DNA from 4 places in the Idiomarina sp. T82-3 genome. Region 1 is predicted to be linked to each of the others. Evidence: predicted binding sites of a transcription regulator. Region 1 holds the regulator's gene; each other region holds the start of a gene.
The links. The regulator sigma-54, encoded in region 1, starts transcription at its own class of promoters, with help from an activator protein. The targets are predictions, from matches to a motif close to GTTGGCACGNNNNTNGNNT.
Positions count from the first base shown of each region.

Region 2: a site for sigma-54 is predicted at 2,057-2,075, ahead of flgF (flagellar basal-body rod protein FlgF). Genes of this name have one in related genera too.
Region 3: a site for sigma-54 is predicted at 1,526-1,544, ahead of AWU56_RS03530 (DUF3192 domain-containing protein). Genes of this name have one in related genera too.
Region 4: a site for sigma-54 is predicted at 967-985, ahead of flgA (flagellar basal body P-ring formation chaperone FlgA). Genes of this name have one in related genera too.

Region 1 is NZ_LSBQ01000001.1:204,396-212,516, forward strand. Features, by position in the region: gene AWU56_RS00935 (TetR/AcrR family transcriptional regulator) at 1-234, opposite strand, end outside; gene AWU56_RS00940 (KpsF/GutQ family sugar-phosphate isomerase) at 399-1,376, shown strand; gene kdsC (3-deoxy-manno-octulosonate-8-phosphatase KdsC) at 1,376-1,948, shown strand; gene lptC (LPS export ABC transporter periplasmic protein LptC) at 1,945-2,505, shown strand; gene lptA (lipopolysaccharide transport periplasmic protein LptA) at 2,477-3,019, shown strand; gene lptB (LPS export ABC transporter ATP-binding protein) at 3,023-3,748, shown strand; gene AWU56_RS00965 (RNA polymerase factor sigma-54) at 3,778-5,229, shown strand; gene hpf (ribosome hibernation promoting factor) at 5,258-5,545, shown strand; gene ptsN (PTS IIA-like nitrogen regulatory protein PtsN) at 5,549-6,025, shown strand; gene rapZ (RNase adapter RapZ) at 6,010-6,855, shown strand; gene AWU56_RS00985 (HPr family phosphocarrier protein) at 6,852-7,130, shown strand; gene mgtE (magnesium transporter) at 7,133-8,121, shown strand, end outside.
Region 2 is NZ_LSBQ01000007.1:24,233-32,353, forward strand. Features, by position in the region: gene AWU56_RS06115 (flagellar hook assembly protein FlgD) at 1-549, shown strand, start outside; gene flgE (flagellar hook protein FlgE) at 565-1,965, shown strand; gene flgF (flagellar basal-body rod protein FlgF) at 2,117-2,860, shown strand; gene flgG (flagellar basal-body rod protein FlgG) at 2,882-3,670, shown strand; gene flgH (flagellar basal body L-ring protein FlgH) at 3,685-4,359, shown strand; gene AWU56_RS06140 (flagellar basal body P-ring protein FlgI) at 4,378-5,478, shown strand; gene flgJ (flagellar assembly peptidoglycan hydrolase FlgJ) at 5,459-6,436, shown strand; gene flgK (flagellar hook-associated protein FlgK) at 6,532-8,121, shown strand, end outside.
Region 3 is NZ_LSBQ01000004.1:9,261-17,381, forward strand. Features, by position in the region: gene queF (NADPH-dependent 7-cyano-7-deazaguanine reductase QueF) at 1-827, opposite strand, end outside; gene AWU56_RS03525 (SecY-interacting protein Syd) at 894-1,463, shown strand; gene AWU56_RS03530 (DUF3192 domain-containing protein) at 1,608-1,985, shown strand; gene AWU56_RS03535 (GNAT family N-acetyltransferase) at 2,031-2,666, shown strand; gene AWU56_RS03540 (DUF3301 domain-containing protein) at 2,663-2,974, opposite strand; gene AWU56_RS03545 (DUF3549 family protein) at 2,971-3,993, opposite strand; gene AWU56_RS03550 (YqcC family protein) at 4,087-4,431, shown strand; gene truC (tRNA pseudouridine(65) synthase TruC) at 4,424-5,143, shown strand; gene dapD (2,3,4,5-tetrahydropyridine-2,6-dicarboxylate N-succinyltransferase) at 5,171-6,001, opposite strand; gene glnD ([protein-PII] uridylyltransferase) at 6,012-8,121, opposite strand, start outside.
Region 4 is NZ_LSBQ01000007.1:14,176-22,296, reverse strand. Features, by position in the region: gene AWU56_RS06095 (chemotaxis protein) at 1-938, opposite strand, end outside; gene flgA (flagellar basal body P-ring formation chaperone FlgA) at 1,098-1,799, shown strand; gene flgM (flagellar biosynthesis anti-sigma factor FlgM) at 1,893-2,228, shown strand; gene flgN (flagellar export chaperone FlgN) at 2,246-2,650, shown strand; gene AWU56_RS06075 (LPP20 family lipoprotein) at 2,714-3,181, shown strand; gene AWU56_RS06070 (flagella assembly protein FlgT) at 3,248-4,432, shown strand; tRNA gene AWU56_RS06065 (tRNA-Arg) at 4,488-4,564, shown strand; gene AWU56_RS06060 (EAL domain-containing protein) at 4,576-6,189, opposite strand; gene AWU56_RS06055 (sterol desaturase family protein) at 6,406-7,191, opposite strand; gene AWU56_RS06050 (CDP-alcohol phosphatidyltransferase family protein) at 7,196-7,810, opposite strand; gene AWU56_RS06045 (ATP-binding cassette domain-containing protein) at 7,803-8,121, opposite strand, start outside.

The DNA of each region.
Region 1 (8,121 bases):
CATGAAGGTCTCTTTGAGGTCATTGTTTCGCGCTACCATGCGCTCCAACATAGCCTCTAGTAATTTGTCCTTACTTGCAAAGTGATAGAGCAAACCACCTTTACTAATCCCAGTTGCTTGACCAAGCGCATCAAACGTAAGACGAGCAGCGCCTTCTGACGCAACTAATTGTTCTGCTGCATCTAAAATGACATCTCGATTACTGGGGCGACCGGCACACTTTTTTGCGCACATAATGACTCACTCACTACCTTAAATAGGCTTATTACTAAACCGTCTAGTTGGTATAGTAATTCAATTTTATCGAATTCGCAATCTTAGGTTCATAAATACGGTAGGCAGTCACCCTCATCTTGACGTATCATTAGGCGTAAGTTCTCAGCTTTTTTAGGTAGGTAATGAAGCAAATCACCCACGACTTTTGCACGCTCGCACGTGAAGTTATTGAGATTGAGCGAGATGCCATAGAGGGCCTAAAAACCTTTTTGGACGATAACTTCAATCGTGCATGTCAGGCAATGTTCGATTGCAAGGGTCGTATCATTGTAACCGGCATGGGTAAATCGGGTCACATCGGCGGTAAAATTGCTGCGACACTCGCCTCAACCGGCTCACCCGCTTTTTTTGTGCATCCGGGTGAAGCTAGCCATGGTGATCTGGGGATGGTCACTGACAGTGATATCGTTATCGCAATTTCAAACAGCGGCGAGACGGGCGAAATACTTAATATTATACCGGTGATGAAACGCCTTGGTGTCACAATCATCGCCATGACGGGTAATCCGGAGTCAACGCTAGCCACCTTGGCTGATGTTCATGTTTGCATCCGGGTAGAGCAAGAGGCGTGCCCATTAGGCTTGGCGCCCACAGCATCAACCACCGCGAGTCTAGTGATGGGGGATGCGCTGGCCGTCGCACTACTGAACGCGCGCGGATTCACTGCGGATGACTTTGCGTTATCTCATCCTGGTGGCTCGTTAGGTAAACGTCTGCTACTGAGACTCAGCGATGTAATGCACACGGGCGATCGTGTTCCTCAGGTCGAACAAGACGCTTTGATTCGCGACGCATTGCTCGAAATCTCGCGCAAAGGTTTAGGGATGACATCCATTGTCGACGAACACGGGCGTTTAGCGGGTATATTTACGGACGGTGATTTGCGGCGGATCCTAGATAGCCGCGTCGATGTTCATACGAGCAAAATCGCTGACTTCATGACGCGTACCTGCGTAACGGCAGACGAAAACATGTTGGCAGCACAAGCACTTAAGTTGATGCAAGACCGTAAAATTAATGGTCTGATTATCGTTGACCACGATGGCAAGCCCCACGGTGCGATGAATATGCACGATTTGTTACAAGCAGGAGTGGTGTAATGATTCATAATCGCACAGCTAAAACCATCAATACGTGGTACGGCGACATCAGTACCACACTGTTTGAACAATTTGCTCAAGTTGAGTTGTTGATTCTCGATGTTGACGGCGTATTTTCTGATGGTCGTATTTATTTAGGAAACCAAGGTGAGGAGCTCAAAGCATTTCATACACGCGATGGCTTTGGGCTAAAAGCATGGACTGACGCCGGCTATCCCGCTGCCGTGATAACGGGGCGCGAATCTTCGATTGTCGAGCGCCGTATGAAACACTTGGGCGTGACTCATATTTTTCAAGGTGTAAAAAATAAAGTCGAACGCTACGAACAGCTGCTCGAAAATTTGAACTTGAATGATTCGCAAGTCGCTTATGTAGGCGACGATGTGCCCGACCTACAGTTAATTAATCGAGCCAAACTCGGGATTGCGGTGCATGACGCGCACCCCTCGGTGCAGCTTGCCGCGCAATATATTACGCGTTGCCACGGTGGATTTGGCGCTGTGCGTGAAATTTGTGATTTACTCCTGCTGAGCCGCGGTGAACTACCGAGCGCTGAGGGAGTCAGTTTGTGAGTCGCCGCGTCGCACTTTTGTTGCTGGTCTTATTTGGTGCCGTGATTATTCTGCTTTGGCGGCCTTTTCAGCCGTCAGATGGCGACGACGCTAATGTACAAACCCGTAAAATGACACCCGATTTTACGGCTTCGGGTCTTAAAACTCGCTTGTACGAGTCTGGTGGACGCTTAGCACATCAGGTGACGGCTGAGCATATGTCTCATTATATTCAGATTGGTCTTACTGAGCTGAGCAATCCTGTCTACTCGGTCTATACCGATGAGCGTCAGGCAACTTGGCAAGTGAGTGCCGAGCAAGGCACTTTATATGATGACCAAACGCTCATTTTAGAGCGCAACGTTGAAATATTGGCACTGCAACCTGATACTTCTATTAAACGTGTAAACACCGAATACTTAGTCATCGATATACCTGCTGAAACGATGAACACAGATTATCCCGTCACGATTTCGGGACCCCAGATTGCGGTACAAGGTCACGGGCTCAATGCCGACTTGTACGCAGAAACTATGGAGTTAAAACGTCATGTTAAAACGGTTTTTAATCCTCGCTAGTCTTGCAGCAGTGAGTCAATTGGCTGTCGCTCAAGGTGAGTCGGACTTTGAAAAGCCGATTGAAGTGAGTGCAGGACACGAGCACTTTGATATTAAAAACAACCAGTTGTTGCTGACCGATAACGTTATCGTCACACAAGGGTCGTTACGTATTGAAGCCGACCGTTTAGAGGCCTCAGGCGGTGAAGCTAAAGATCAAGCTGACACTTTTGTCGCCCACGGTCGCCCTGCTGTTTATACGCAGCTACTCGAAAACGGCACCGAAATCAGTGCAGAAGCCGACCAAATCACCTACTTTCAGAGTCAAGGGCGTATCGAACTCAAGGGCAACGCACAGATCACACAAGGCAGTAGTTTATCGCGCGGCGACACTATCGTTTATGACCTGACAAACCAGCACGTTTCAGCGCGTGGTTCAAAAGAGTCGGGCGAACGCGTAACCACCATTTTTAACCCCAACAAGCAGTCTGAGAAAGAGCAGCCTGAAACCGAACAACAGCAAAAAGAGCAATGATAAATGGCGAAATTATCTGTCGAGCACCTCGCTAAATCATATAACCGACGCCAAGTCGTTAAAGATGTCAGCTTGGAAGTAAGTCAAGGGCAAGTGATCGGCTTATTAGGACCTAACGGTGCGGGTAAAACAACCACCTTCTATATGATTGTTGGCTTAGTGAATTCTGATAAAGGCAGTATTAAGCTAGACCAACATGATTTAACGTTGCTTCCTATGCACGAACGCGCTCGACGAGGCATTGGGTATTTACCACAGGAGTCGTCTATTTTTCGCAAAATGACAGTGCGCGATAATTTAATGGCTATCCTCGAAACTCGCAAATCGCTTACAACGATAGAACGAGAAGAAAAGCTCGACGCTTTATTAGAAGAGTTCAATATCGGGCATATTGTTAACAGTTTAGGCATGAGCTTATCGGGGGGTGAACGGCGACGGGTTGAAATTGCTCGAGCGCTTGCCGCTGATCCGACGTTCATATTGCTTGATGAGCCGTTTGCAGGTGTTGACCCCATTTCAGTCTTGGATATCAAAAAAATTATCGAACACCTCAAGCACCGTGGCATAGGCGTGTTGATTACCGACCATAACGTGCGCGAAACGTTGTCAGTATGCGAGCATGCTTATATCGTTAGTCACGGGGAACTGATTGCCAGCGGTGATGCAAATAGCGTATTGTCAAACCAACAGGTTAAAGATGTCTACCTCGGTGAGCAGTTCACCTTGTAACGGAGCACAAGTGAGGCCGGGATAATCAGATGAAACAAAGTTTGCAACTAAAAATGGGTCAACAATTGACGATGACCCCACAATTACAACAAGCCATTCGGTTGTTGCAACTCTCATCGCTCGATCTACAAGCTGAGATTCAAGAAGCCTTAGATAGTAACCCCTTACTTGAGGTAGAGAACGAGGCCGACGACGCGCCTCAAGAGTCTTCTCAACAAGCTAAAAATGACGATAGCCAAAAAGAAACGTCTGATGCGCTGAACGAGCAATCTCTGCCTGACGATTTACCATTAGACAGCACTTGGGACGATACCTATACCTCAACCACGCCCTCCAGCAGCTTAAGCTCGAGCCAGTCATTTGATGGTGAACATGATGTTTACCAAGGCGAAACCAACGACTCCCTGCATGACCATCTGTTATGGCAAATGCAGCTATCTCACTTTACCGACGAGGATGCGGCTATCGCCACCGCGATTATTGAGTCTATCGATGAGCGCGGTTATCTCACGACCGATGTTACAGAGCTCGTTGAGGCCATTGCACTCCCCGAGGTTGACGTCGAAGAAGTCGCTATGGTGCTAAAGCGAATTCAACGCTTTGACCCGGTCGGCGTTGGGGCGCGCACGATCCAAGAATGTTTGAGTATTCAATTACAACAACTAACTGATGAAACACCCCATAAAAATCTGGCATTGACCCTGATTAACGATTACATGGAACTTATGGGTGCAAGGGATTACAAAGGTCTGCAACGCAAGCTAAGAATAGATGAGGCCGAACTAAAAAGTACATTACGGTTGATTCAAACCTTGAATCCTTATCCCGGAGATGCAATCGACCAAAAGCCAACTGAATACGTTATCCCTGATATCTCCGTGGTTAAAAAGAATGGTCGTTGGGTGGTCGAATTAAATCCAGATAGCGTACCTAAATTAAGAGTGAACGAAGAATATGCAGCGCTGAGTCGGCAGGCAAAATCAAGTGCAGACTCTCAGTATATAAAGCAGCACACACAGGAAGCACGCTGGTTTATAAAAAGCTTAGAGAGTCGAAACGACACGCTACTTAAAGTTGCACATTGTATCGTTCAACGCCAACAAGGCTTTTTTGAGCATGGTGAGGAGGCAATGAAGCCGATGGTTCTGAATGATGTCGCAGAAGCCGTAGATATGCACGAAAGTACGATTTCGCGCGTTACAACCCAGAAATACCTTCATTGTCCCCGCGGCATCTTTGAGCTCAAGTACTTCTTTTCCAGTCATGTGAGTACCGAAACAGGAGGTGAGTGTTCAAGTACCGCTATAAGAGCACTAATCAAAAAATTGGTTGCCGCGGAGAACCGCGCAAAACCATTAAGCGACAACAAAATTGCTGAACTCATCGCAGATCAGGGAATCCAAGTAGCTAGGAGAACGATCGCGAAATATCGCGAATCGCTCAATATTCCCTCTTCAAGCCAGCGGAAGAGTCTGCTTTAATATTGTTCAACCGTAGAAGGAAGACGTTATGCAAATCAACCTAACAGGTCATCACATTGATATTACCGACGCGTTGCGTGAATACGTGGATACAAAATTTGCCAAACTAGAGCGCCACTTTGACCACATAAACAACGTTCACGTCATCCTAAATGTTGAAAAAACGATTCAAAAAGCGGAAGCTACGCTTCACGTCAATGGCGGAGAGATTTTCGCCGATGCAGAACACGAAGATATGTACGCGGCAATCGATGGGCTTATTAATAAGCTCGATCGCCAAGTGATTAAACACAAAGAAAAGTTGAAAAAACACTAAATCATGCAATTGTCCGATCTTTTGAGCCCCGACTGCACCAAATGTGCAGTCGAGGGTGCAAGCAAAAAGCGTTTGTTAGAAACTATCAGCGCCATCGCAGCTCCTAAACTTGTGGGAATTACTAAACATGACATTTTTGAGAGTCTAATTAATCGCGAACGCCTCGGTAGCACAGGTATAGGGTTAGGGATTGCAATACCTCACGGTCGCTTGGCGAATGCAACCCAGCCAGTGGCAGTGCTTATGACATTGGAACAACCGATTGAATTCGATGCCATTGATAACCAACCCGTTGATATCGTGTTTGCGTTGCTTGTACCAGAATCGGAACATGAAAATCACTTAAATACGCTCGCGACCGTAGCTAAGCGAATGAACAATAAAGAGTGCACACGTTCATTGCGCGATGCACACAGTGATCGCGAACTTTATACGATTTTTGTCAGCGAGGATCAGGCACCTGAATGCAACTTATCATAGTTAGTGGACGCTCCGGCTCGGGAAAAACCATTGCCCTTAGGGTACTCGAAGATTTAGGTTTTTATTGTGTCGACAATTTGCCCATCGCTTTACTGTCCACACTTGTGCATTCCGTCATAGCGCAGTATGACCGCGTCGCGATAAGTATCGATGTACGTAATCTGCCCGAAGACTCTCAAGAGCTGCTCGAATCCATTGATTTTTTACCGGCGGAAGTTGATATTGAGGTATTATTCATTGACGCCGATGACCAAACCCTACTGCAGCGTTTTGGAGAGACTCGTCGACTCCATCCTCTGTCGCAAAAGCAACTCCCCTTGCTTGAGGCTCTTCAGCTTGAGAACCGCCTTCTTGACCCCATCGCCGTACGTGCAACTTGGCGTATTGATAGTAGTCACCTTTCGCTCCACCAATTAAGTGAAGAAGTCAGTGCCAGAGTACTTGGCAAAGCATCAAAGCAAGTGGTCATTGTGTTTCAGTCATTTGGCTTTAAACATGGTGTGCCAAAAGATGCCGACTTTGTATTTGATGCGCGTATTCTTCCAAACCCACATTGGAATCCAGAGCTCAAGCTGCTAACGGGACAGGATGAAGACGTAAAACAATTTTTCCGAAAGGAAAGCTTGGTCACTAAATACTTATTACAAGTCGAAAATTTTTTGGCTACCTGGCTTCCTTATTTTCGACGCAGTAACCGTAGTTATTTAACTATTGCAATGGGCTGTACTGGCGGTCAACATCGCTCGGTCTATCTAGCCGAAACTTTAGCAGAACAGTTCCGATCTGAGGGGACTCATGTTCAAGTTCGTCACCGGGAATTGTCAAAATGACGCAAAAAGTCTGTAAATCCTTGATCATTCGCAATAAACTAGGGCTTCACGCACGCGCAGCAACTAAATTGGCGCGTTTGACTCAAACCTTCGCTGCTAAGATTACAATTAGCCAAGACGGTCAAGAGGTCGATGCGGGTAGTGTGATGTGCTTAATGTTGCTAGCAAGCCAGCAAGGACGTGAAGTCCAAGTCTGTGCCGATGGTGACGATGCAGAGGCGGCTTTGGTTGCCATCACCACCTTATTTGAAGATAAATTTGAGGAAGCAGAATAATCATGATGGCTGAGTTGTCCGATAAAGAATACGCAATGCAGCGTATTCAAGAGGTAAATACTGCCCTGTCGGACGGTATGTATGTGGCTGCCCGCCGCATGCTGCACAATATGCCAGCCTGCGATATTGCATTATTGCTTGAATCATCGCCGCCGAAAAGTCGAGCTATCGTTTGGAAGCTTGTCGATGCCGATGAACATGGCGATATCCTCGAAGAGCTCTCAGAAGAAGTTCAAAAATCCATTATTCGCCAGATGGCGCCGGAGAAATTGGCGGCGGCCACCGAGGGAATGGATACCGATGACTTGGCTTACGTACTGCGTGGCTTGCCCGACCAAGTTTATCAAGAAGTTCTCAAATCAATGGACGAGCGCGACCGAGAGCGCGCAGAAACGGCATTGTCATACGATGAGGACTCTGCCGGCGGCATCATGAATACAGATACCATCACGGTACGAGCCGATGTCACCGTCGATGTGGTATTACGTTACCTTCGCCTAAAAGGCGAATTGCCAGAAGCCACCGATAAACTCTATGTCGCCGATCGTAACGATAAACTCATCGGTGAAATTGCCCTATCGCGCTTAGTCACCGTCGACCCATCAAAAGTGGTCAGCGATATTATGTCACCGGATATCGTCAGTATTCCTGTCGACATGGATGAAACCGAAGTCGCTAAATTATTTGAACGCCATGATTGGGTTTCAGCGCCCGTTGTCGACGGAGAGCAGCAACTTGTTGGTCGAATCACCATCGATGACGTGGTTGATATCATTCGCGAGGATGCTCAACACTCGATGTTGAGCATGGCGGGTTTAGAAGATGACGAGGATACTTTTGCGCCCGTACTCAAAAGTACTCGCCGCCGTACGGTATGGTTGGCTATTAACTTGGTCACGGCGTTACTCGCCGCCATGGTGAGTTCATTATTCGAAGATGTGTTAGCGCAAATGGCAGTGCTCGCCATCCTGAATACCATTGTGCCAAGTAT
Region 2 (8,121 bases), on a different contig from region 1:
AACATGCAAGACCCGACGAAGCCCGTCGACAATGATCAAATGATCTCACAGATGACGAGCTTCTCAATGGCCGAAGGCATTAGTCAGCTTTCCAGTCAGTTTACTCAGTTTACCCAAAACATGAGTTCAAATCAGGCGCTGCAGGCATCGACCATGGTGGGCCGCGATGTGCTGGTGCCATCCAACAAAACCTTTGTTGAGTCGGGCGGAACTGCGACCGGCGCCATTGCGCTTGAGCAATCCGGCTATGGGACGAAGGTCACCATCAAAGATAAAGTGGGTCAGGTGGTTGATGTCATTGACCTCGGCGATATGTCGCAAGGGCTTCATGACTTTAGCTGGGATGGCACTAACTCAGCAGGCGAACCGGTCCCCGAAGGCGTGTATAGCATGACAGCACAAAGCACGATGGGGGGTGAGCGGGTCGAAGTGCCATTACAAATGCGTGCCAAAGTTCAAAGCGTCAGCATGGGCAACGGCGAGGGAGTTGTACTTAACCTCAAAGGCCTAGGCGGCATCAAATTTAATCAAGTTTCAGAGATAAGCTAACAAGCGAGGTGACTTATGTCATTCAATATAGCACTTAGCGGGATTTCATCCGCTCAAAAAGATCTGGATGTCACCGCGAACAACGTGGCGAACGTTCGTACGACTGGCTTTAAAGGTTCGCGCGCAGAGTTCGCCGACGTCTTTGCCAACAATATTTTCAGTGGCTCCGACCAACAGACCGGTAACGGCTCTGCGACCGCCTCTGTTGCGCAACAGTTCAGCCAGGGCACGCTTAACTTTACCCAGAACTCACTGGATATGGCGATAAGCGGTAATGGCTTCTTCGCGACCACATCAGGTATCGCGCAGCAAGACTTTACCTACACTCGTGCCGGCGCATTTAAACTTAACGATGACAGCTACATCGTTAACAACCAAGGCCGGTTCTTGCATGGCTTCCCAGTCGATAGTGCCAGCGGTGCAACTCAATCAACGTCACTTGCCGCATCCGGACCGATCCGTATTCCCGATTCAGCCGGTGCACCGTCAGCGACCGAAAACCAATACCAATCATTTAACCTTGATGCGCGTGCACCAGGTATTGATGTTAGCAATGGGTTTAATCCAGAGGATCCGACGTCGTACACCTCGTCCACCTCAACCACAATTTATGACTCCTTAGGTGAGTCGCATGTGATGACAACCTACTATGTAAAACGTAACGCGGCAGATGTCGGCGGTCAGGAAAACGTGTGGGATGTTTACAATACAGTCGATGGTCAAATGGTCGACACCAATCCATCACAAGGTTATACCGGTGCACCAAGCTATGAGCCTTCACCGGGCGACGGTGTTGATAATACCGTATCGAGCCAGCGTATCGTATTTGACCAAAGCGGTTCACCGGTGGGCGTGCCAAATCCAGGCGGCTATAACCTCGACAGTGATACTTTCCCACCGGCAAGCATCTCGCTAGCCAATGTGTTAAGTAATGGCGCCGATACCTCGCAAAACGTACAGATCTTCTACCGCGATCGTCTCGATCAAGGCGGAGACACAGCGCCCACTCAGTTCGCTTCAGATTTTAGCGTCAACCTACTTGAACAAGATGGTACAACGGTCGGTCGTTTAACCAACATCGACATTGCGGAAGACGGCCTGATTTCAGCGAGCTACTCAAACGGTGACGTCCAATACTTAGGCAAAGTCGCGTTAGTGCGTTTTGCCAACGAACAGGGTTTGACCCAGCTCGGTGATGCGTCTTGGTCAGAAAGTCAGTCGTCAGGTATCGCAACCTCGGGTGAAGCAAACTCAGGCGTATTTGGTACCATCGAAGCTTCAGCACTGGAAAACTCAAACGTTGATTTGACCAAAGAATTGGTTGATCTGATTTCTGCACAGCGTAATTTCCAAGCCAACTCACGTTCGCTTGAAATCAATAACAGCTTGCAACAGAACATCTTACAGATTCGTTAATCAATGACGAAGGCTTGAGAGCATACAGTAAGGCTTGCTTCGGCAAGCCTTTTTTTATGTTGACCACCTATTTTGTAGGGAATGCCTCTATTTTGGCACGAACTCTGCATAGCTAGTACCCAGATGACAAATTTTTGGCTGGAGGTCAGCGATGGATAAAATGCTGTGGATTGCCATGAGTGGTGCCAACGAGAACATGAAAGCCGTCTCGGTACGCGCCAACAATTTGGCTAACACCAACACCACTGGATTTAAAGCAGATCTAGAGCAAGCTCGCTCAATGCAGGCCTTTGGTGAAGGACTGCCAACGCGGGTCTTTTCGATGACAGAAAGCCCGGGGCAAAATTTTGCCGAAGGCCCGATTCGCACTACCGGACGTAATCTTGACGTGGCTATCAACGGCCAAGGCTGGATAGCGGTGCAGGATGCCAATGGTAACGAGCGCTACACCCGCAACGGGAGTTTAGAAATTGACGCTGGCGGAATGTTGCGTACTTCATCAGGTGATCCTGTCATGGGCGACGCCGGTCCAGTGCTCATTCCAATGCCGATTGACTCGCTCACCATTGGTCGCAATGGCAATATCTCGATTCGCCCACAAGGTGCACCGGAAGACGCGAACGAAATTGTTGATCGAATTAAATTGGTTAACCCGCCGCTTAACAATGTTGAAAAGACCACGGATGGATACTTTGCATTAAAAGACGGTCAGCAAGCGCTGGCGGACGCTAACGTCAAACTTGAGGTGGGGGCGTTAGAGGGAAGCAACGTCAATGCAATTGGTGAAATGACGAGCATGATAGCGCTTCAGCGCCAATACGAAATGAACGTCAAAATGATGAAAACCGCTGATGAGAACGCTCAGCGTTCAGCAACATTGATGCGCATGAGCTAACGCGTGTCGAGGAGATAGATTATGAACCCCGCATTATGGATTAGTAAAACCGGACTCGACGCACAACAGCGCGACATTTCGGTGATTTCGAATAACTTAGCAAACGCCAGTACCGTGGGCTTTAAAAAAAGCCGCGCGATTTTCGAAGATCTACTCTATCAAAATATTAATCAACCAGGCGGCCAATCAGCGCAGGACGTAGAACTCCCCAATGGCTTGATGCTCGGTGCTGGTACTAAAGTCGTAGCAACCCAAAAATCCCATACGCAAGGTAATGTCCAGACGACCGATAACTCGCTCGACGTGATGATCAATGGCAAGGGGTTCTTCCAAGTATTGATGCCCGATGGAACCTTATCCTACACACGTAATGGTCAGTTCTCAGTAAACGAGGAGGGGACTCTGGTTACCTCGGGCAACGGTTATCCTATTGAACCTCAGATTCAGATCCCAGAAGACGCTATCTCACTGAGTATCTCACAGGAAGGGGAAGTCACCGTACGTCAGCCTGGTAATGCGCAAAACGCTGTTATCGGTCAGTTGAACCTAGCCAGCTTTATTAATCCCGCGGGCCTCGAGCCCATCGGACAAAACCTCTATAAAGAAACCGCAGTCAGCGGCGCACCACAAGAGTCCGTGCCCGGTGTCGATGGTGTCGGTAATGTGCGTCAGGGAATGCTAGAAACATCGAATGTGAACGTCACAGAAGAACTGGTTAATCTTATTGAAGCGCAACGGGGCTACGAGATGAATTCAAAAGTCATTTCATCGGTGGACCAAATGTTGAGCTACATTAATCAGCAGTTATAACGGTGGAGGTGAGTATGCGCCTGATTATCATGGCCGGGGTTTTAGTGACATTGGCTGCTTGCAGTAGCAACCAGCCAGCACCGATGCCGAATGACCCATACTACGCGCCCGTACTGCCCGAGGAACGTGCAGAACCGGTCGTACCGACGGGTTCACTGTATCAAGCGCAGTACTCCGATAATATGTATTCAGACATCAAAGCGCGTCGATTAGGCGACATTATTACGGTTACCCTTCAAGAGCGTACGACGGCGAGTAAATCGGCGAACGCACAGACCACGAAGGAGAGTAATGTTGACCTACCGGTACCTACGATCCTTGGGCAAGCGGCGACCATTAATGGCAACCCCATTTCTGCCAACTTAGGAGGAACGCGCGATTTTACCGGTGATGCAACCGCTGACCAGAGCAATAGACTATCGGGCGAGATTACCGTGACCGTGATTCGAACGCTGGCGAACGGTAACCTAATTGTGCGTGGCGAGAAATGGTTACGCATTAACACCGGTGACGAGTATATTCGGTTGACGGGTATTATTCGCCCACAAGATGTCAGCGCTGATAACACCATTCCGTCTACTCGCGTGGCGAACGCGCGTATCGAATACAGTGGCACCGGTAGTCTGGCTTCGACTCAAGAGCAAGGCTGGCTCACTCGTTTCTTTAACAGCAGTTATTGGCCGTTTTAACGGATAAGGAGACGCGCTGTGAACTTTCTTAAAGTGATGTTACTTGGACTTGCCATCATGGGTCAGTTAGTGCTGCCGGTGCAAGCATCACGCATCAAAGATATTGCCTCTGTCGCAGGCATTCGTTCAAACCAACTTATCGGCTATGGCTTAGTGGTGGGTCTACCCGGTACGGGTGAGCAAACACCTTTTACCGATCAGACGTTCCGAACCATGCTCGGCAACTTTGGTATCAACGTACCCCAAGGTCAGCGTCCAAAAATTAATAACGTGGCGGCGGTGGCTGTGCATGCCGAAATTCCCGCATTTGCCAAACCGGGTCAAAAAATCGACGTCACCGTATCCTCCGTGGGGAGCGCTGATAGCTTAACCGGCGGCACGCTATTGCAAACCTTTTTGAAAGGCGCCAACGGTGAAGTGTATGCTGTTGCGCAGGGTAGCCTCATTGTTGGCGGCTTGGGTGCAGAGGGCAGCGATGGTTCTAAAATTGTAATCAATACGCCTACCGTCGGCCGTATTCCAGGCGGCGCTATTGTCGAGCGTGAGATCCCCACCGCATTTGCGCAAGGCGACTACTTTACCTTTAATCTGCATGATTCCGATTTTACCACGGCCAAACGTGTCGCTAACACGATCAATGGTTTAGTGGGTGAGGGCATGGCGCAAGCCATTGATGCAACGTCGATTCGTGTTAAAGCACCGCGCGATTTAAGTCAACGAGTGAGCTACATGTCAACGCTTGAAAACTTGCAAGTTGAACAAGCGATGGCGGCGGCGAAAATTATAATCAACGCCCGCACGGGCACAATCGTAGTGGGTCAAAACGTGGAGTTACGTCCAGCCGCGGTGGCACATGGCAACATGCAAGTGACTATCACCGAGGACATGCAAGTCGACCAGCCCAATCCGTTTGGTCAAGGTGATACTGCGGTCACCCCACAGAGTGTGGTCGATATACAGCAGGAAGATGCGCGGATGTTTGTGTTTAATCCAGGCACCACATTGAATGATTTGGTGCGAGCGGTAAATCAAGTCGGCGCGGCCCCTGGCGATATCATCGCCGTACTGGAAGCCTTAAAGCAAGCAGGAGCTATTTCCGGTGAGCTCATCGTTATTTAATACCGACGCCACTCGCTTGTATGACCTTGCGCCCAAAGCGCAAGGTACTGGAGCAGTGCTTGATAACCACGCGCTCGACAACCTTCGTGAACAAGCCTTTGGTGACGACAAAGAACAAGCCCTGCGCGAGGCGGCGAAACAGTTCGAAGCGATTTTCTTAAACATGGTCATGGGAAGCATGCGTAAAGCCAACGATGTGTTTGCGGAAGGCAACATGCTCAATAGCCGCTACACAAAGATGTACCGCGACATGTATGACCAACAACTCACGTCAGAGTTATCAAATCAGGGGTCACTCGGACTCGCGGATCTGATGGTTCAGCAACTGAGCAAGCAGGGTGGATTTGATACGCAGCAACGGGTTGGCGCAAAACTCGATGACCCAAGAGCCGCGGTCGTGAATAATCGCTCCACTCGCTTAAGTGACCAAGGCGGGCGTCCTGTCGGGTTGTTTTACGGAGACACCCGGGTGAATACACTCAATATTGGTGATCAAGCACAACACATTTCCAGCCAAAATGACTTCATCGATGCTTTAAGACCACAAGCCGAAGCGGTTGCCAAAGAAACCGGCTTACCCGCCAAAGCATTGATCGCTCAAGCGGCGTTAGAAACAGGCTGGGGACAGCGCATGGTACCGGGACGGCATGGCGGCTCGAGTAATAATCTGTTTAATATTAAGGCTGATAGTCGTTGGCAAGGCGAACAGTCGCATGTAAACACTTTAGAGTTTGATGGCCACCAAGCCAACAAGCAACGCGCGGCATTTCGTAGTTACCAAAATATTGAGCAAAGTTTACACGATTATGCTAGTTTCATAACAGAACATCCGCGTTATCAACAAGCCGTCGCAGCGGCCGAGGATCCCGCCCAATATATCGAGCAATTACAGAGCGCGGGCTATGCAACGGATCCTAACTACGCCAACAAGGTTAAGTCCATTATGCAACGGTTATAAGCGGCAACTCATTGCCGCTTTACGTAATTTTACACTTAACTTTTTGCTGTTTTTGTCGATAACCGTAATAGACGAAGTATTAGGAGCGACCATTTATGGCGTCATTTGATTTATTGACCAAAGGACAAACTGCGGTTTTAGCGCATCAACGCGCACTCGCGATCACCGGGCAGAACATCAACAACATCAATAACCCGGACTACGTGCGTGAGCGAGCAGAGTATGTCAGTAATCCCTTTGGGGGCTTACGGGGTGTCGAATCGCGCCGCATGATCGACGAATACATTGTTGGTCAATTGAACCGCTCCCATATGGATGTCGCCTTTCAAAACGGTAAACTCGATCAAGCCGAGCCACTCGATTCACTGTTAGGAAACACTGAAAGCAGTATCAATAGTGCAGTGACCAGCTTCTTTAACAGTGTGCAAGATGCCAATAACGATCCCAGCTCATTGACCAATCGCCAAGTCGTGATCAGCGAAGCCGAGGGGTTAATGACACGCATGAGCGACTTTTCTCGTTACTTAAATGATCAAGAGAACATTGTGAACGAGCGTGTGCGTGACTCTGTTCAGCAGATTAACACCTTGTCGAAGAATATTGCCGAGCTCAATAATGAGCTCAAGTTCGGCTCATCTAACGTCAAAGGCTTTGATGCCAACTCACTGCGAAACCAACGCGACCAACAGCTAGAAGAGCTGTCTAAGTTAGTATCGTTTGACGTAGTCAAAAGCGATTCTGACGCGGTGCAAGTCAACTTAAAGAATGGCGTACCATTGGTATTAAAAGATGGTCGTTATAACATGATCACGGCGAACAGCCAGCCGGATACCGGTCGCGTTGAAATTCAAATTGAGTCGACGAATAGCTCCGATCCCACCAAGTTTTATCTCAAGCCAGATCAGCTAGGTTCTGCGCTTGGTGGTTACATGGATTACCGCGATAATCAGCTGCTTCCCGCGCAACGTCGCATCGGTCAAATGGCGTTACGTATCGCCGACACCATGAATTCGCAAAACCAAAAGGGCATGGATCTCGACAACCAACTCGGGCAAAAACTGTTTGACCTCAGTAGCACCCCCGTGCGCGCTCTGGATTTTGAAGAAAACACCGGCAATGCCAATATTAATGTGGGCCTGTTAGAAGGTAACAGTGCCAAACTGACATCAGACAACCTGCTGATCACAAAAACCGGTGCCGACACCTTTACGGTGCAAGCCGCCGATAACCAAGGGCGTGCCATCAAAAATGCACCTGAAGTGACCATCAGTACCGCCGGCAACCCCAGCGCCATCGCTGTTGAAGAATATGGCGTTGAGCTGACCTCGGCGAATTTTAGCGCCGCAAGCGACGGCGATAAATTCCTCGCCAAACCGGTCGAAGACATCGCGGGCGATATTGGCGTGGCAATTAGCCGTCCAGAAGACCTAGCACTTGCAAAGCCGGTACGTGTCAGCGATGACCTTGAAAACCAAGGCTCGGCTAACATTGAATTGGAGTCTATCAATGGCACCAGTAACTTCTTCGATGCCGCTGGCAAAACACTCGCCGACGGTGCCCCAACCGGCGTCGCGGTCGATGCGGTCAACAGTGATGGCACGTTCGATGTAACGCTGAGTCGCAAAAATGGCAGTGACATCACATTAACGGGTTTAAGTGACCTTAAAAACCTAGCGCAGCAAGCC
Region 3 (8,121 bases), on a different contig from region 1:
TGCCGTGCAAGGCGCTGCCCACTCGGTGGCGCCTTTTCAAAGTTCGAACGAAACGGATTGATATCTAATCCACCTCGACGCGTGTAACGGGCGTAGACAGTCAGTTGCGTGAAGCCCAAGCGCTGCAGGTCGATAAAAATACGTTCCACACACTGTTCGTGAAATTCGTTGTGTCGTCGAAAACTAATCAGATAGCGTAGTAAGCTTGCGCGATCGAGACGTGGTCCAACGCCATGTATGTAAACTGATCCCCAATCAGGTTGATTAGTAATTAGGCAGTTTGATTTAAGTAAGTGGCTATGCACTGAAATTGATTCAATGATCGAGGTATCGACTGTTAATAGGTCTGGTTGGTAATCGTAGGTGCTTACTTCAATATCTTGTTCGTCAATACACGCCCCTGGTAAGCCACTTATCGGCGTGCCACTTAATTCATCTAAAGAACTTAAGCTGACTAAGACATTAGCACCGGCGCAGGTCGACAAATCGTGCTGCATGATATCCGCAACGGTTTGCCAGTCTTCGAACCGACTCTCGTTAAAGCTATTTAAATAGAGTTTAAATGACTTTGATTCAATTAAATGAGGGCTATCACAGGGCACAGAAAATTCAGCAATAGCCACTTGCGGTAAGCCTCTATTATTCAGCCATGAGACTTCATATCCCGTCCAGTCGTCTTGACCATCAAACGGTAGTTTTTGAGTTATCCCAATGGGTGTGCGATTAAGTTCGCGAGCTACAGCATGCAACTGGCTCGGGTCGTATGTGGTTGGGTAATCAGTGGCTTTACCCAAGTTTAGGTGAGCGAGTGGGTCGTTTTTTTGCATTGATGCGCTCCATGGTAAACTAAATTAGTTAAATCTATTTTACGCTGTTAAAAGGAAATGCACCAGATGAACCCCGTATCAACTGAACACGCCGTTAGCGTTTTGTTAGAGCGCTACCTCGAAGTGATCCCTGAACCCAAAACCGAATGGGTTGAAGAGTGGGATGCTAAGATATATCAGCAACGAATAGGTGAAGAGCAGGTTATTTGGCGGCCTGTAAAGCGTGATGAAGTGCAAGACTTCAGTACGTTAGAGTCAGCATTAGACATGCGATTTCATGACAGTGTAAAACGATTATTTGGCGATTGGTTCAGCGGTGATCTCAGTCTCGCTTTTGCAACTGGTGAGACAACCCCGTCAATGGGCTTTGAATTGTTGATGCCGCAATGCCAAGAGGATGCTGAACGGCTGCTGCAAAATCTGACGGGGCACATTTTGATGAAGCGCAAGTTGAAGCAGCCTGTCACGATTTTTATCGGTATTTTACATGAACATGATGATTGCTTGGTCTCGATAGATAACTCCACAGGAGAGGTCGCACTTGAGTGGTTAGGGAAGCTACAGCACCAAACCTTAGCGGTCGATCTCGCTACATTGTTATTGCAATGTCAGCCACATAGTGGTGAAAATGACTAAGCAATGCGAGCTTAAAGTAAAGTGAGACATCATTAAATGCATTAAAAACAACGGGTTATTATTTTGGTGCGATTTTTGCTTAATTTGTCGTGAGTGCGCGAAATGAGCACAATTCTTAAAATAACTAAAAATCGGAGATTGAAGATGGAATTCAGAAAGCTTGCATTGACTGGACTTGCGGGAATGATGACGCTCTCACTGTCGGGATGTATTGTTGTGAGTGATCCTAGCTGGGATAAAGACGATCCACAGTATGATCAAATTCACGACGAGCGGGGCAATCGTCAGACAATTGCTCAATTAAATTTAAATGCTGATTTTGAGTCTGTCCGTAATAAGCTCGGCACCCCTGATTTTACTGAACGATGGACCGAGGATGGCGACCAGTATCAAGTTCTTTTTTACCGGACGCAACGTGTTCACGCAGACGGTATGACCACTAAAGATGAGTGTACCCCGATTGTATTTAAGAATGGGTCAATGATTGGGACCGGTCAATTGGCACTCGACAAGGTGATGTAATCAGAGTAGGTTGGTGATAGCGTACTATGTAATAGGAGAGTTGCTATGCCAACCGAAGTTGCCGTATCAACACAGGACGTTGAGCTTGTAGAGCTGGACGTATGTCAGCTCAATAGCGTAGCGTCCTTATTGTTTCAAACCTACCAAAATGATGCGCTGATGCAGCGTATCTTTCAAGCCGACAAAGCGGACTATGAAAAGCGTTTACGCGCAGCGATACGCGAGGAATTGATTGCTCAGTGGGACAATGGGCAACCCATTATCGCGGCGATGCATGATGAAGCGCTGTTAGGTGTCGTATGTCTATCAAAGGTTGAACATCAATTCGGACCTACCAGCCGATGGAACTGGTACATTTCGATGTTATTGACAGCAGGTTGGGTAAGTACGCGTTACGTACTTGATAAAGAGCGCCAAATAAAGTCATTACTCAAAGATCAACCCTGCTATCTGATTTCTTTCATTGGTGTCGCCGAACAGTATCAACACCAAGGTATTGGGCAGTTACTGTGCCAAGCAGCGTTACAGGAGAGTGTTGAACGCGGTGGCGTTAAACAGTTGGCGGTATTTACTTCTGATCAGCAACAACAAACGTTTTTCAACCGTTGTGGCTTTACGCAGCAGCACGCTGTTGACGTTCATGACGTACCCGGCGCACTGCTCACTCTGAACGTCGATTAGTTGGGTTCACGAAAAGGCGGGAGATCGACGGCAATTAACTGACTATTATGCAAGGTTAACGTGCCTTCATAACGTGAAGTGCCGTCACTACTAAAGCCCATCACAAAGCGGCTTCGCCAGCCCGGATGACGACCTTTAAAAGACCAACGCGTGCTGACTTTCTCTAAATCTAGCATTTGCAGTCTCTGTTGCTTGCAATACCAAAGCGCGTGTTGGTAGGCATGCTCCGTTTGACGTCGGTGTTGCCAGAACAACCAAATTACACACAACAATAGTAAGAATAATAGTACATCAAATAGAGTGATCATGAGGCTTGTTGCGTCTTAAGTTTTAGGAGCTGCTGCTTGACCTCGATAGAAATATCATTTTGGGCTATTTTACGCAGTACCAAAGGGCGCAATTCTGGCAGTGAAACAGCGTCCTCGAATAACGCCTGAAACCATGTCTGTTGAAGCTCAGCAATGCGCTCAAGGTACAATCGGAGTAGCTCTTCATTTTGTAGTGTGGGCCATAAACGAGCGCCCACGACCGTTAATATATTGGCGTCGATTGGCTGCTTTAATAGGGTCATTACTGCTTTTTGCACACGTTTATCATTGCTCATGCTCGCTAACGCCCGCAGAGCGTATAACGCACGTGTCTCATTCGCTTCGGTCAACTCGTTCAGATAGAAGTCGCGCAACTTTGCGGGTATTGAGTGTTGTTCTAGCGCCTCCGCTAAATAACGTTGTACCGTGGGCGCATAGTTTGTGTAATGCTCAGTAATCGAGGTTGCCAATTCGGGCAGATTCATTAAACGAGCAGCACAATCATGTAAGCCCTGTACGCCGATATGTTGCCAATCGTCGTGTTTGCCCATCAAGTAGTCAAACGTAGTATCAAAGTACTGGCTCGGTGCAGCTTGACGCTGAGTTGAAATATGTGCATGTAGTGCGGCACGCTGGGTTTCGCTCGGAGTAAATAAATACGGATTATGCTTGAGCTGCTCTTCTTGTTCTTTAGTCAGGGCATCAGTGAGTTGCTGGCCTAATGCGGATACAACATACTCAAGATATTGGTCACGCGCAGCAACATTCAGAAGTCCCCGTTCGTCCAGAGGAAATTTTAAGAACCACAGATAATCCTGTTGCGGACTACTCTTGTGGCGAAATAGAATGGCCAGGTGCGCGTGATGAGCAAGCGGAAACGGATGAGGTTGCTGCTGGTGTTCAATAGCGGCAAAGGTCTCTACTGAAATTTGACTGAGCCGCCGACCCAAATCAAATACCTGAAATTCAGTGTTGCCTGCTGCCAAAAACTCGCCAATGGTTGCTATCTTATCAGTCACTCAACGTCTCCAAGCTTGAATTTAATTCGGTTTTCAATCAGTATTGTCGCCATTATATCGGTTATCAAACCTAAAGTGGTAATGGAGTCTCCGATGGAGCAGTATCAAAAAGCGGCCCGGCTACTCGATCGTATCGAACGAGAGTTAAATAGCTTGGGCCTCTGGCAATCTCATCAACCGCCTGTTGAAGCGTTGGATAGCCAACAGCCATTCGCTATGGATACCCTCGAGTTTCATCAATGGCTACAGTTCATAATGATACCGCGAATGTGGTCATTGATCGATGCGAAACAGCCTCTTCCCGATTCAATCGCCGTCAGTCCGATGGCAGCGCATTCCTATCGAAATGCGATTGAGCAACACGAACAACTGATTGAGTTAATCCGTGAGTTTGATGTCTTATTAAGTGGCTCTGATCCGTTGCAAGACGATGTCTGACTCCGAGCTATTAACTATCGTCTATCAAGACGAATACCTCGTGGTAATCGACAAGCCCAGCGGTTTATTGGTGCATCGTAGTTGGATCGCCTCGGACGCAAAACAGTTCGCTATGCAAATGCTCCGAGACCAACTCGGGCAACATGTTTTTCCTGTTCACCGACTTGACCGACCTACATCTGGGGTATTGGTGTTCGCGCTGTCTTCGGAGATAGCACGTGCGCTTAACGAACAGTTTGCCGAGCGTGATATTAAAAAAACCTATCACGCCGTTGTACGGGGTTATGTGGATGATGCTGGCATTATTGATTATGCGCTAAAAGAAGAGCACGATAAAATTGCTGATAAACAGGCACAAGCCGATAAGCCAGCTCAGGATGCTGTCACAGAATACACGTGTATTGACCGCGTAGAGCTTCCTTTCAAGGTCAGTAAAAAACATGATACGAGCCGCTACTCGTTGGTGAAGCTCATGCCTAAAACAGGGCGTAAACATCAGTTACGTCGGCATATGTCGCACATTAGACATCCAATTATTGGCGATACACGGCATGGGGAAGGGCGACACAATCGTTTTTTCCGTGAGCATTTTGATTGTCATCGCTTATTATTGGCAGCCACCGCAATCGAATTTCGACACCCAGTGACAGCCGAACAGCTGAGTATTGAGATTGAGATTCCAGACATACTAAAACGCCCGTTTCATCAGTAACGGGCGCTTAGTTAGTACAAATAGATGTTATTCTGCGCTGCGCAAGAGTGCATTAATACCAACCTTTGCGCGTGTTTTAGCATCGACACGTTTCACAATAATCGCGGCATAAAGGCTGTGCGTACCATCGGCAGAGGGGAGTGCGCCAGGTACAACAACAGCGCCTGCAGGCACACGTCCGTAAATAATTTTGTCGTTTTCACGATCGTAAATGCGTGTGCTTTGGCCTATATAGACGCCCATTGAAATGACTGCGCCTTCTTCAACGATCACTCCCTCGACGATTTCAGAACGTGCGCCAATAAAGCAGTTATCTTCAATAATCGTTGGATTGGCTTGTAATGGTTCGAGAACTCCGCCAATACCCACGCCACCAGACAGGTGAACATTTTTACCAATTTGTGCACACGAACCGACGGTCGCCCAGGTATCCACCATACTTCCATCGCCAACGTATGCGCCGATGTTTACATAGCTCGGCATGACCACTACATTACGACCAATGAAGGCGCCTTTGCGAACCATCGCAGGCGGAACGACACGCATGCCCTCCGCACGAAAACGAGCACTGTCATAGTCGGCAAATTTAGCGGGGACTTTATCCCAAAAACGGGTTTCGCCGCCTTCGATAAGATCGTTGTCGTTCAGTCTGAATGATAACAACACCGCCTTTTTTAGCCATTGGTGGACGATCCATTCGCCGGCTACTTTTTCTGCTACACGCAATTCACCGCGATCGATTTCATCAATGATGTAGCGAACGACTTCGCGCAGTTCATCATCGTCGGTACGGGGAGAAATTTGGTCACGCTGCTCAAAGGCATCATTAATTAGCTTTTTATACTTTTCGAACGACATGTTTGCCTCGTTATCCATCTAAATCTTTAATAATTTGTTGTTTAAGCGTCAATTTCTGCTCGTCTGAAAGCGCCTCTCCACGATTCGAAGAAACAATAAATAAATCTTCTGCTTGTTCACCGATAGTCGTGATTTTGGCAGCCAATAAACTAACATCTAAACGCTGTAAAATAGCAGCCAAGCGAGCAACTAACCCCGGTCTATCCAGCGCCACCAATTCGAAAGTGGTGCGCCCACGGTGTTTCGCAGGCAAGAAATTCACTTGAGTCTTAACGCTAAAATTCTTCAACCGACGTGATAGCGGCCGATTATTTTTAGGTACTTTACGGCGCTTGTGTAACACGTCGAGTAAGTGTTGTTTGACCTCTTCAATGCGACGTGCCTCGGTCAAGGGTTTACCATTTCGCTGCAACAACACGAAAGTATCCATCACAAAACCATCTCGAGTTGCCAGGATTTGCGCGTCTAAGATATTCAACTGTTGGCTGTCAAGCACGCCCGCCACGGCAGCAAAAAGATGCCCCTCGTCGTGGTGATAGACGAACAGCTCGGTTGTACCGTAGTTGTTTTCATCACCAATTAAAATTAATGGAAGTTCATCATCTTTAAGTTGCAAAATATGCTGGGAGTGCCAACTAATCTGCTCCGCCGTGTGACGAAAAAAGTAGTCCGCTGTAAAGCGCCCCCAAAGCGCAAGAATGGCCTCTTTTTCATAACCGCCACTCAGTAACAAAGCCATTGCGTTGGCTTTATTTTGCTGGATTTTATCACGCACGTCGAGCGTTGGTTTACTACTGTTTTGTTCTAATAAATAACGAGTCGCGTTATACAGCTCCTCGAGTAAGGTTGCTTTCCAGTTATTCCACAGCGAATGGTTAGTCGCGCGAATATCCGCTACGGTGAGACAATAAAGAAAGTCGAGTCGTTCGACCGTATCAACAATATTGGCGAATTCCTGAATTACTTCTGGATCGTGAATATCGCGTTTTTGTGCAGTGACCGACATGGTTAAATGGTGCTCGACTAGCCAACTAATTAAATCGCTATCCGATTGACTGTAGCGATGCTGCAGGCAAAAATTGCTGGCATCCATCGCACCGAGTTCAGAGTGGTCTCCTCCACGACCTTTGGCGATATCGTGGAAAATGCCCGCCAAGTAGAGGCAATGTCGACGCGTCATTTGAGCTACGCGTTCTTCACATAAAGGAAATTGCCCGACATACTCTGGATCTGAAAAACGATAAAGGTTGCGTACTAAACGAAAGGTGTGTTCATCGACCGTGTAGGCGTGGAAGAGGTCAAACTGCATTTGACCTACAATCTGCTGCCATTGGGGCAAGTAGCTTGCTATGACGCCATGATGATGCATTAAGGCAAAAGCACGACCACAGCCTGATGGATGTTCGATAAGTCGCTTAAACCAGAAACGACAGTTGGGATCATAGCTTAATGGTTCGTTGAGCTGAGCACGCGCGTTACGTAATTGACGAATCGTGTGTGAATGGATGCCTTCAATTTCTGGGTGTTCAGCAATAATTACAAATGCTCGGATTAGTTGGCTATGGTCTTCGAATACTTCATCGTGGCGTGCACTGAGCAGGTGTTGATTGATCGCAAAGTGTTCATCGATATCAACGGTATGATGCAGGTCTTGCGGGTTAAGGATAGCTTGCTGAAAAAACTGCAGAAGCATCTGATTCAGCTCACTGACACGAAGTACGACCTTAAAGTAGTCTTTCATCATCAGCTCTACTGATTGCTTCCCTTCATTCCCGTAACCAAGACGCACTGCAACGCCGGGTTGAAAATCGAATAGTAATCTATCCTCGCGTTTGCCTACTTCAAGGTGAAGTGCGAAACGAATACGCCAGAGCCAGTTCATACATTCACGTAGTTCAACAAATTCATCGGCCGTCATGTAACCGAACTCGACTAGGCTTTCGTCCGAGTGGGTTTGGAAATGACGTTTGGCAATCCAACCAATGGTTTGAATATCGCGAAGTCCGCCAGGGCTGGATTTAATATTAGGTTCAAGGTTATACGATGTACCGTGATATTGCTGATGTCGTTGCCTTTGTTCGTCAAGCTTCGCTTGATAGAAGTCTCGGCTTGACCAGGGG
Region 4 (8,121 bases), on a different contig from region 1:
TCAGCGACAATATTCTCTTCATTGAGCCACTTTTTAACTGCCGAGGCGAGTTCATCGGGATGAAATTTAGCGATGAAGTCATCGGCACCGACTTTTTTAACCATCGCTTGGTTAAACACACCACTGAGCGACGTATGTAGAATAACACGAACCGCTGCCAGTTGGGGATCGGCTTTTATTTCTGCAGTTAAGGTGTAGCCATCCATAACGGGCATTTCGACATCGGAAACGATAACAGGAACATGAGGATGCACATCACCCGACACCTCTTGCGCTTTTTCTTTCAACCAATCCAACGCTTCTTTACCGTTCTTTTTAACTTCCAGTGGAATCTCCAATGATTCGAGCGCACGCTTTATTTGTCCACGAGCCACCGCGGAATCATCGGTTATTAAAATCGTCAAGTTATCTTTCGAGACATTAATCGGTTGATTTTTAACTTCGTCGCTAACATCCGTATTGACTGGCGTGATGTCGGCTAGAATCCGTTCGACGTCAATAATCTCGACGAGCTTTTCGTCGATTTCAGTGACTGCCGTCAAATAAGCATCTCGCCCGGTCCCCTTCGGCGGCGGCATGATGTTTTCCCAGTTGATATTGATAATACGATCAACGCCCCCGACCAGGAATCCCTGTACGGTCCGATTGTACTCGGCAATGATAATAAAGCGATTTTCAACATCAGTGATTGCAGGTCCGCCAGTCGCCATACTCAAATCAATGATGGAGATTGCTTGTCCCCGAATGTGCGCGACACCTCGCACGAGTCGATTACGGCGAGGAATCGATGTCAGGCGTGGACAGGGTAACACTTCGCGTACTTTAAATACGTTGATGCCAAACCGTTGATTTCCTGCTAATCGAAATAGCAGCAGTTCAAGGCGGTTTTGACCCACCATTTGTGTACGTTGATTCACCGAGTCGAGGATACTGGCCATGTGTGCTCCTGTTTGCCGCGCCTCATGCGCTGGCATGTTCTTTGCTTGCAATACCGTTAAGCGTCTTTCTCAGGCGGCTGTGTCAATCGATTGACGACTAAAACAACCCATTACGGTTGTTGTCGGCCTGAGTCACCTAAAACTTTAAACGGAGTTGGTATGATAGTACGAACCTTGCAGATAATCAGTTCGATTTTTCTCATATTGACCTCATCGGTCGCCATGGCGGATTCCGACACTTACAACTATAAACAGTTACAAGCCATGGCGGATAATTTTGTAAACCAACAAATTGTCCAACCCGATAGCGGTCGGGTTGAAGTTGTAGCGAATTCGCTTGATCCACGTATGACGCCCAAACTGTGTGCCCACGAACCTCAAGTTGATTTCGCGCGTAACTCTTCTTTGGAACGTTATACCACGGTAGAAATTAAATGCCAGTCGCAACCGGCGTGGCGTACTTATGTGCCCGTTCGTATTTATCGCTATAAGACCGTTTGGGCAGCCGCGACCCCGATGCAACCGGGGCACTTGATTGCCGCCTCCGACTTAACCCAAGTGGAGGTCGATGTTAGTCAAGTGCGAGCTAACCTGTTTGAAGATAATCAATTGCTGATTGGCTCGCGAACTAAGCGCCGAGTTGCGGCGGGTAAGGCCATTGAGGCGCGTGACACATGTCTTGTATGCGAGGGAGAACAGGTTACAATAGTGGCTAAGAGTAAAGCGTTAAAAATTACTGCGACGGGGGAAGCGCTTGCTGATGGCTTGCAAGGTGAGTCGGTTGCCGTGAAAAATGTCCGTTCAAACAAGTCGTTAGAGGCGATAGTGACAGGTTTAAACGAAGTTACCGTCAATTTGTAGGTAAATATACGTAGTTTTTTTATATATTCAGCTAAAGTTATGTGTCGCGACGCCGATAGCAAATTGAGAACGTATAGTTAATGAGGTTTCATCATGGCAATCAATATCAACAATAACGGTGTTAAGAACAATACGATTGACACCAAACAGACACAACGTCAAGTGTCTAGCAACAGTAATGGTCAGACCGACAGCGCAACGCAAAAAAGTGCTGAGTCGGTGTCGTTGACATCGGAAGCGAAAAACATCAATGCTTTACAGGAAAAAGCAATGAACAGTAGCGGCATCGATCAAGCGAAAGTAGACCGCATTAAAGCGGCAATCGAAAACGGCTCCTATAAAGTAGACGTTGAGCGCCTAGCGTCAAAACTGGCACAGTTTGAGGGTGACTTATTCGGCGACTCCATTGATACTGATAAACAATCATAGGGCGCAGTAATACATTTATGTCTACCCCATTAACTGAAGTTCTCGATTTAATGACACAAACGCTCGAACAGTTGCGCGAGTGTCAGCACCATGAATTGACCGCTGTAGTTGAGCGCGAGCATGCGCGCGTAGCCGAATTGACAGACATCAAAGCGACGCTCGTTGAGCAACTACAAGAGTACGACGCATTTATCGCGCAACATCCTGATAAATCATTACTTCAATCTGACGACGAGCTCGCTGCTCAGATGCGTATCATTAATGACTTACTGGCGCGTGTAAAACAGCAAAGCGATGTTAACGAGCAGGTTGTCAACCGCACACTCTCTAATATCGAGCAGCTTAAGCAAACGATTATTCGTCATGCCTCTCAAGCCCGCGGCGATACCGTCACTTACGATTCTAAAGGTCGTATTCGCTAAAGAATTCTACGCTGTTGCCGTTAACCTTTGTAATCATCCTTTATGGGTTCTAACGAGGTTTGTATGAAGCGGTCAGCATCAATTGCGTTCGTATTTTCTACGTTGGTGGCGCTATCCGGTTGTAGTTTAGTGCATGACCAACAATACGTTGAGTGGGAAACTAAAACACCCGATACTTTTCCTGTGTTAACGGCAACGGGGTTTGCCCCCATCGATGCGCAACCTGGCGAAACGCCTCAACATAAAGACCTCGCCGCAATGCGCGCATCCAAGCTCGAAGCCTATCGCGAGCTCGCCGAGCAAGTTTATGGTCAACGTATTTCCGGCAATACCTCAGTACAAAATTGGTCGCTGGGCAACGACCAATTTCAAGCATCGGTTGATGGTGTTATCCGCGGAGCTGAGGTCGTACGAACCTACACAGTAGGCGATTATTATGCCACTGAGCTGCGTCTTGATTTTGCGAAGGTGCATCAGTTGTACGAGAGTACGAGTCGTAAGCAAACCATTAAACGTGTGGTCTACTACTAATTTTGGTCTAATTCTTGCTTGCTTTAATCACACAGCCCTTGAGGGTCATTGATTAAAGGTTTTTCTATGCTGCGTACGTTGATTATTGGCATTATCGTCGGAATTATGACACTCCCTGTGTTTGCCCGTGTCATTGAGGTGGAAGGTAGTGCTCGCATTGTGGGAGGAGATACTCAGGCAGCTCGGGATCAGGCTATTGAGAACGCACTCCAGCAAGCGTTGATGATGACCGGAAGTACGATTCGTTCGAATCAACTGGTTGTTAACGGTGTCATACAAAACCAAGAAACTGAACTCGCGGCTTCCGGAGAGCTTGAACGAGTTGAAGTCTTGCGTGAAGAAACCCGAGATGGTCGCGTATTCGTGCTCGTTCAAACCGAGATTTGGTCTAATCAGGACAGTTGTGCAGGTCAACGCTACAAAGCCGGTGTCACTATTGCTCCGTTCGAATTTTCGAATCGCGAACATGCTGCGTACGGACAGGTGTGGGACTTGGGTGAAGTGGCGGCTCAGCATCTTGCACGGGATATCGCCCGACAAAGCGAGCAACTTTTTGTCACTCATACATTAAAACGTCATGCCGGACTTCAGGCAGCACTGGATGGACTGAACTTAAATGAAGTCGGTCGTATCGGACGTCAGATTGGGTACGCCAATGACAGTCAATTTGTCATTTTAGGTATTTTTGACGACCTTTCGGTGACCGAAAACAACGCATTCTTGGGCGTATTCGATCAGCAACCAACACGGCATTTTTCTCTCACCCTGTATTTGCTCGACGCAATGAGTGGCGAACTCATTACTCGCGCACGCGTCGAGGATGCTGAACCTTGGACGTTCTCGCGTAATGCTCAGGTTGATGTCGCGACTAATACGTTTTGGAACGCACCCTTTGGTGTCTCACTTGCCTCATCCTTAGAAGAGCTGGCGACAGGGATACAGATGCAAGTGCAGTGTAAACCCACCCGTGGTCGAGTTGTTTGGCATGATCGGCAAAAGATCCAGGTCAACCTGGGCTCATCGCATGGGGTGAAGGTCGGTGACACATTAAAGGTGGTTCATCCTAGCAACTATGTCGACGCGCAAGGACATTTTCGTCAGCGCTGGCAGGTTAGTCGTTTTACCGTTACGGTTGAACAGGTGCAGCCTGATAGTGCAGTCGCCTCTCTCGACAATACTGATGTATTAACCAATGTGCAGATCAACGATTGGGTGATCCCCGCCGTGTCGAAAAACACGAGTTCGAGATAGTGGTTGGCTGGAAAGCTTAATCTGAGTCTGGCATACTTTGCCAGCTCACTCGGTTGTCCCCGTAGCTCAGCAGGATAGAGCAGCCGCCTCCTAAGCGGCAGGTCGCAGGTTCGACTCCTGCCGGGGACGCCAGGTTTACTGAATTATTGATGACGTTTTGTTAAAAACTCAATGAGCGGCTCAAACCGCAGCGGTGTTGCTTCAAGATAACCTTGCATAATGTCTGCCTGAAGTTTTTTGACCTCTGCCTTTTCCGATAGTGTTTCCACGCCTTCAGCAACAATTTTAAGCCCTAGCTCATGAGACATACTGGTGATACCTCTCACTATCGCTTGATTTGCTTTATGGGTATCGATATCACGGATAAAACTACGGTCGAGCTTGACGTCCGAAATAGGCATTTGCGTGAGGTATCTCAAGTTTGAGAAGCCTGTACCAAAATCATCCAGCGCGATCGCGATTCCTTTATCGGCTAATTTGTCGAGCGTCGCGACAGCCGTTTGCGCGTTTCGTAACATCATTGACTCGGTGATTTCTAACTTAATATCACTGGGCTTGATGTTTGTCTCCAACATGACGCGCTCAAGTTGTTCCATGAAGTCCGAACGTGAAATATGAACCGTTGAGACATTCACCGATACACGCGCTCCTTCAGCTAAGTAAGGCTTTATTTTGTGCCAATCACTAAAAGCCTGGCGCATGATCCAATAACTGAGCGGGATAATTTGGCCAGAACTCTCGAGGATGGGGATAAACTCGGCGGGCGATAAGCCGTCAATATCGGGATGGCGCCAGCGTACTAGTGCCTCGATGCCACAGACCGTCTCTGCTTCAAGGCAAATTTGAGGTTGATAGACCAAATGAAATTGTTGCTTATCGAGACCTTTTTGCACGGTGTTGCGAATTAATAGTGCTCGGTTCACCTCATCATTGAGCGCTTTATCGAACCACTGGAAGGTGTTTCTGCCGGCGCGCTTAGCTTCAAACATGGCAATGTCGGCCTGCTGAATCATGATTTCTGCGCGTGCCGTGCGATCTTGACAATAGGTCAATCCAGCACTTGCGGTAATGTAGAGATCAGTACTGTCAATTTTGTACGGTCGGGCAAGGTCATCGAGGATACGCTGTGTCACCGTTGCTGCATCTTGGCGCGCTTCTAAACCGGTAAGAATAATGAGAAACTCATCACCGCTTAATCGCGTTAACGTATCGGAGTTACGCAACTGATTCCGAATCCGCCCTGCCACAACTTGTAATAGCTTATCGCCCATTTCGTGACCTAAGCTATCGTTGATCGCTTTGAATCCATCTAAATCAATAAATACAACCGCGGTCAGTGTTTTTTCACAGGCGTCTGATGAGCAGTGCCGCTGAAGACGTTTTATAAACTGATTACGGTTGGGTAAGCCGGTTAATGGGTCATGCTGTGCCAAAAACGGCAAATGCTCTGAACCGCTTAATTTCATATTAAACGGATGCAGATAAATCAAGAAGTGGCGCTCACCGTTATCGGTCACGGCAATAGCGCAATAATAAATAGGCTGTCCGCTTATTTCATTGGGCTGAAAGGATCTTGAAAAAAACTGTTTATCGTCATTTGGGAGGTGCACCGCAAGCTGCTTACCAATATCGACATTATTTGCCAGTAGATCTTGAGCGCCTTGGTTTGCGAACGTGACAATACGGTCGCTGTCGACAATGACGATCGCGATGCGACTATTATCAAAAATCTCATAACGCTCACACGTTTGGTGCATAAACCATTCCTTTAGCTCATTTTTTATACATAATTAAAAAGAGACTTACTACTATTCGTTTAATGTTTCTTAATTAATAGTAGCACTGTTTGTAATAGGCAACGCTAGTCTTAATATCATACTCATGCGTTGTTTTTTTACTTAGAGTATCGTGTGTTTTAAACCTTCCTTGTTTTGCTATGAGTATCATGTTTATTAAAGCTTACGCAAGCGTTGCTATTTTTTGTAAAAGGGGAGCTTTATTAACTCGATATAAGGTGTGTTCTGTTTTTCGTTGCGATACGCTTGTAAGCCAATATCGACGTGATCAGACCCCGCGCTCGCTCGATCGGTGTAACTACCAAATAGCCAGTCCCACCAGACTACACTGAAGCCATAATTACTATTCGTCTCGCGTTTAAGACTACTGTGATGAATACGGTGTAATTCTTGAGTAATAAGAATTTTACGTACAATCGATTCGAGCTTTGGAGGTAGCTGCACATTACCATGATTAAACAACGAGCAAGCGTTTAAAGTTATTTCGAATATCAATACAGCACTCGCCGGTATACCCAGTAAGGTGATCGTAGCGGCTTTAATGGCCAAGCTGAGCAACATCTCAATCGGGTGAAAGCGCACCCCAGTAGTCACATCAAAGTCTGGATCTGCGTGATGTACCCGATGCAAACGCCATAGCCATGGTATACGGTGGAACGCTCGATGTTGCCAATACAGTACAAGATCCAGTGCAATTACACCCAAAACAATGGCGAGCCACAATGGTCGCTCAAATTGATTAAACACGCCCCAGCTGTTGTCAGTGACCCATAAAGCAATCCCTGTTAAGCCAATCGGAGCAACTAAGCGCATGAGCACACTTGATGTGAGGATCAGAGCAAGATGACTGCGCCAACGATGCCAGCGACTCACTCGCGCTACACGTTTAGGCTGTCTTGCTTCCCATAAAAGCATGAGTGCCAGTACACCGAGAAAAATGCTTAATCGAATCCATGTTTCCATCGTTTTACTCGTATGCCTTGAGCGTTTTAAAGCCGGCCCAAATACGTGTTGTCGTCGTTACCCAACACACCCCGCCAAATAACCAAGCGATGATGCCAAAATGCTGCGGCAGTAAACACAACACAATAAAAACTGCGAAGGTTTCAAAACCTTCGGCAAGTCCGCCCATGTAATACATCGACTTGTTCGGATAATGCGGGTTGTCCACCCCCCGTTTAGACGCCTGCACAGCAAAGGCTAAAAAGCTGGTGCCAGTGCCAACGAAAGACAACATTAAGAAGAGTCCAGGTAACAAGTGCTCGTGTGGACTATTTAAAATAAACCCGACCACCACCGCTTGATAGAAAATAAAGTCCAAGACAATATCTAAAAAACCACCTGCATCGGTTGTTTCAGTACACCGAGCAACGGCACCATCAAGCCCATCTGCAATACGATTGAATAAAATCGCGATAAGCGCCAGCTCAAACGCACCCACGGCGAGTAGTGGCAGTGCCAACATACCTATAATAAACCCTATTAGGGTCACTTGATTCGCCGTTATAGAACGCGCAGCGATCCATTGTCCGGGTTTATTGAGCAACCGATGCAATGGCGGAATCAAGTAGCGATCAATCATAGTAGTAATCTTCTAAGTTGACGATGTTGCCGGGGGCATCCTGTACGTCATGCGTCACCAAGATGGCAGGCATGCTGGCTGCTGTCAGCGTTGTCCAAGTAAAATCGCGTATGGTCTTTCTTAGTTTTACGTCGAGCGCTGAAAAGGGTTCATCAAGCAGTATACTCTTAGGCGCCGATGCAAGACTGCGTAACAAGGCAATGCGGGCTGCTTGACCACCGCTGAGCTCCGTTGGGTAGGCCGTGGCGTAGTCCGTGAGTGCAACCGAATCTAGCTCTTGTTTTACCCAGTCGTGCCGCGCTGCATCATCA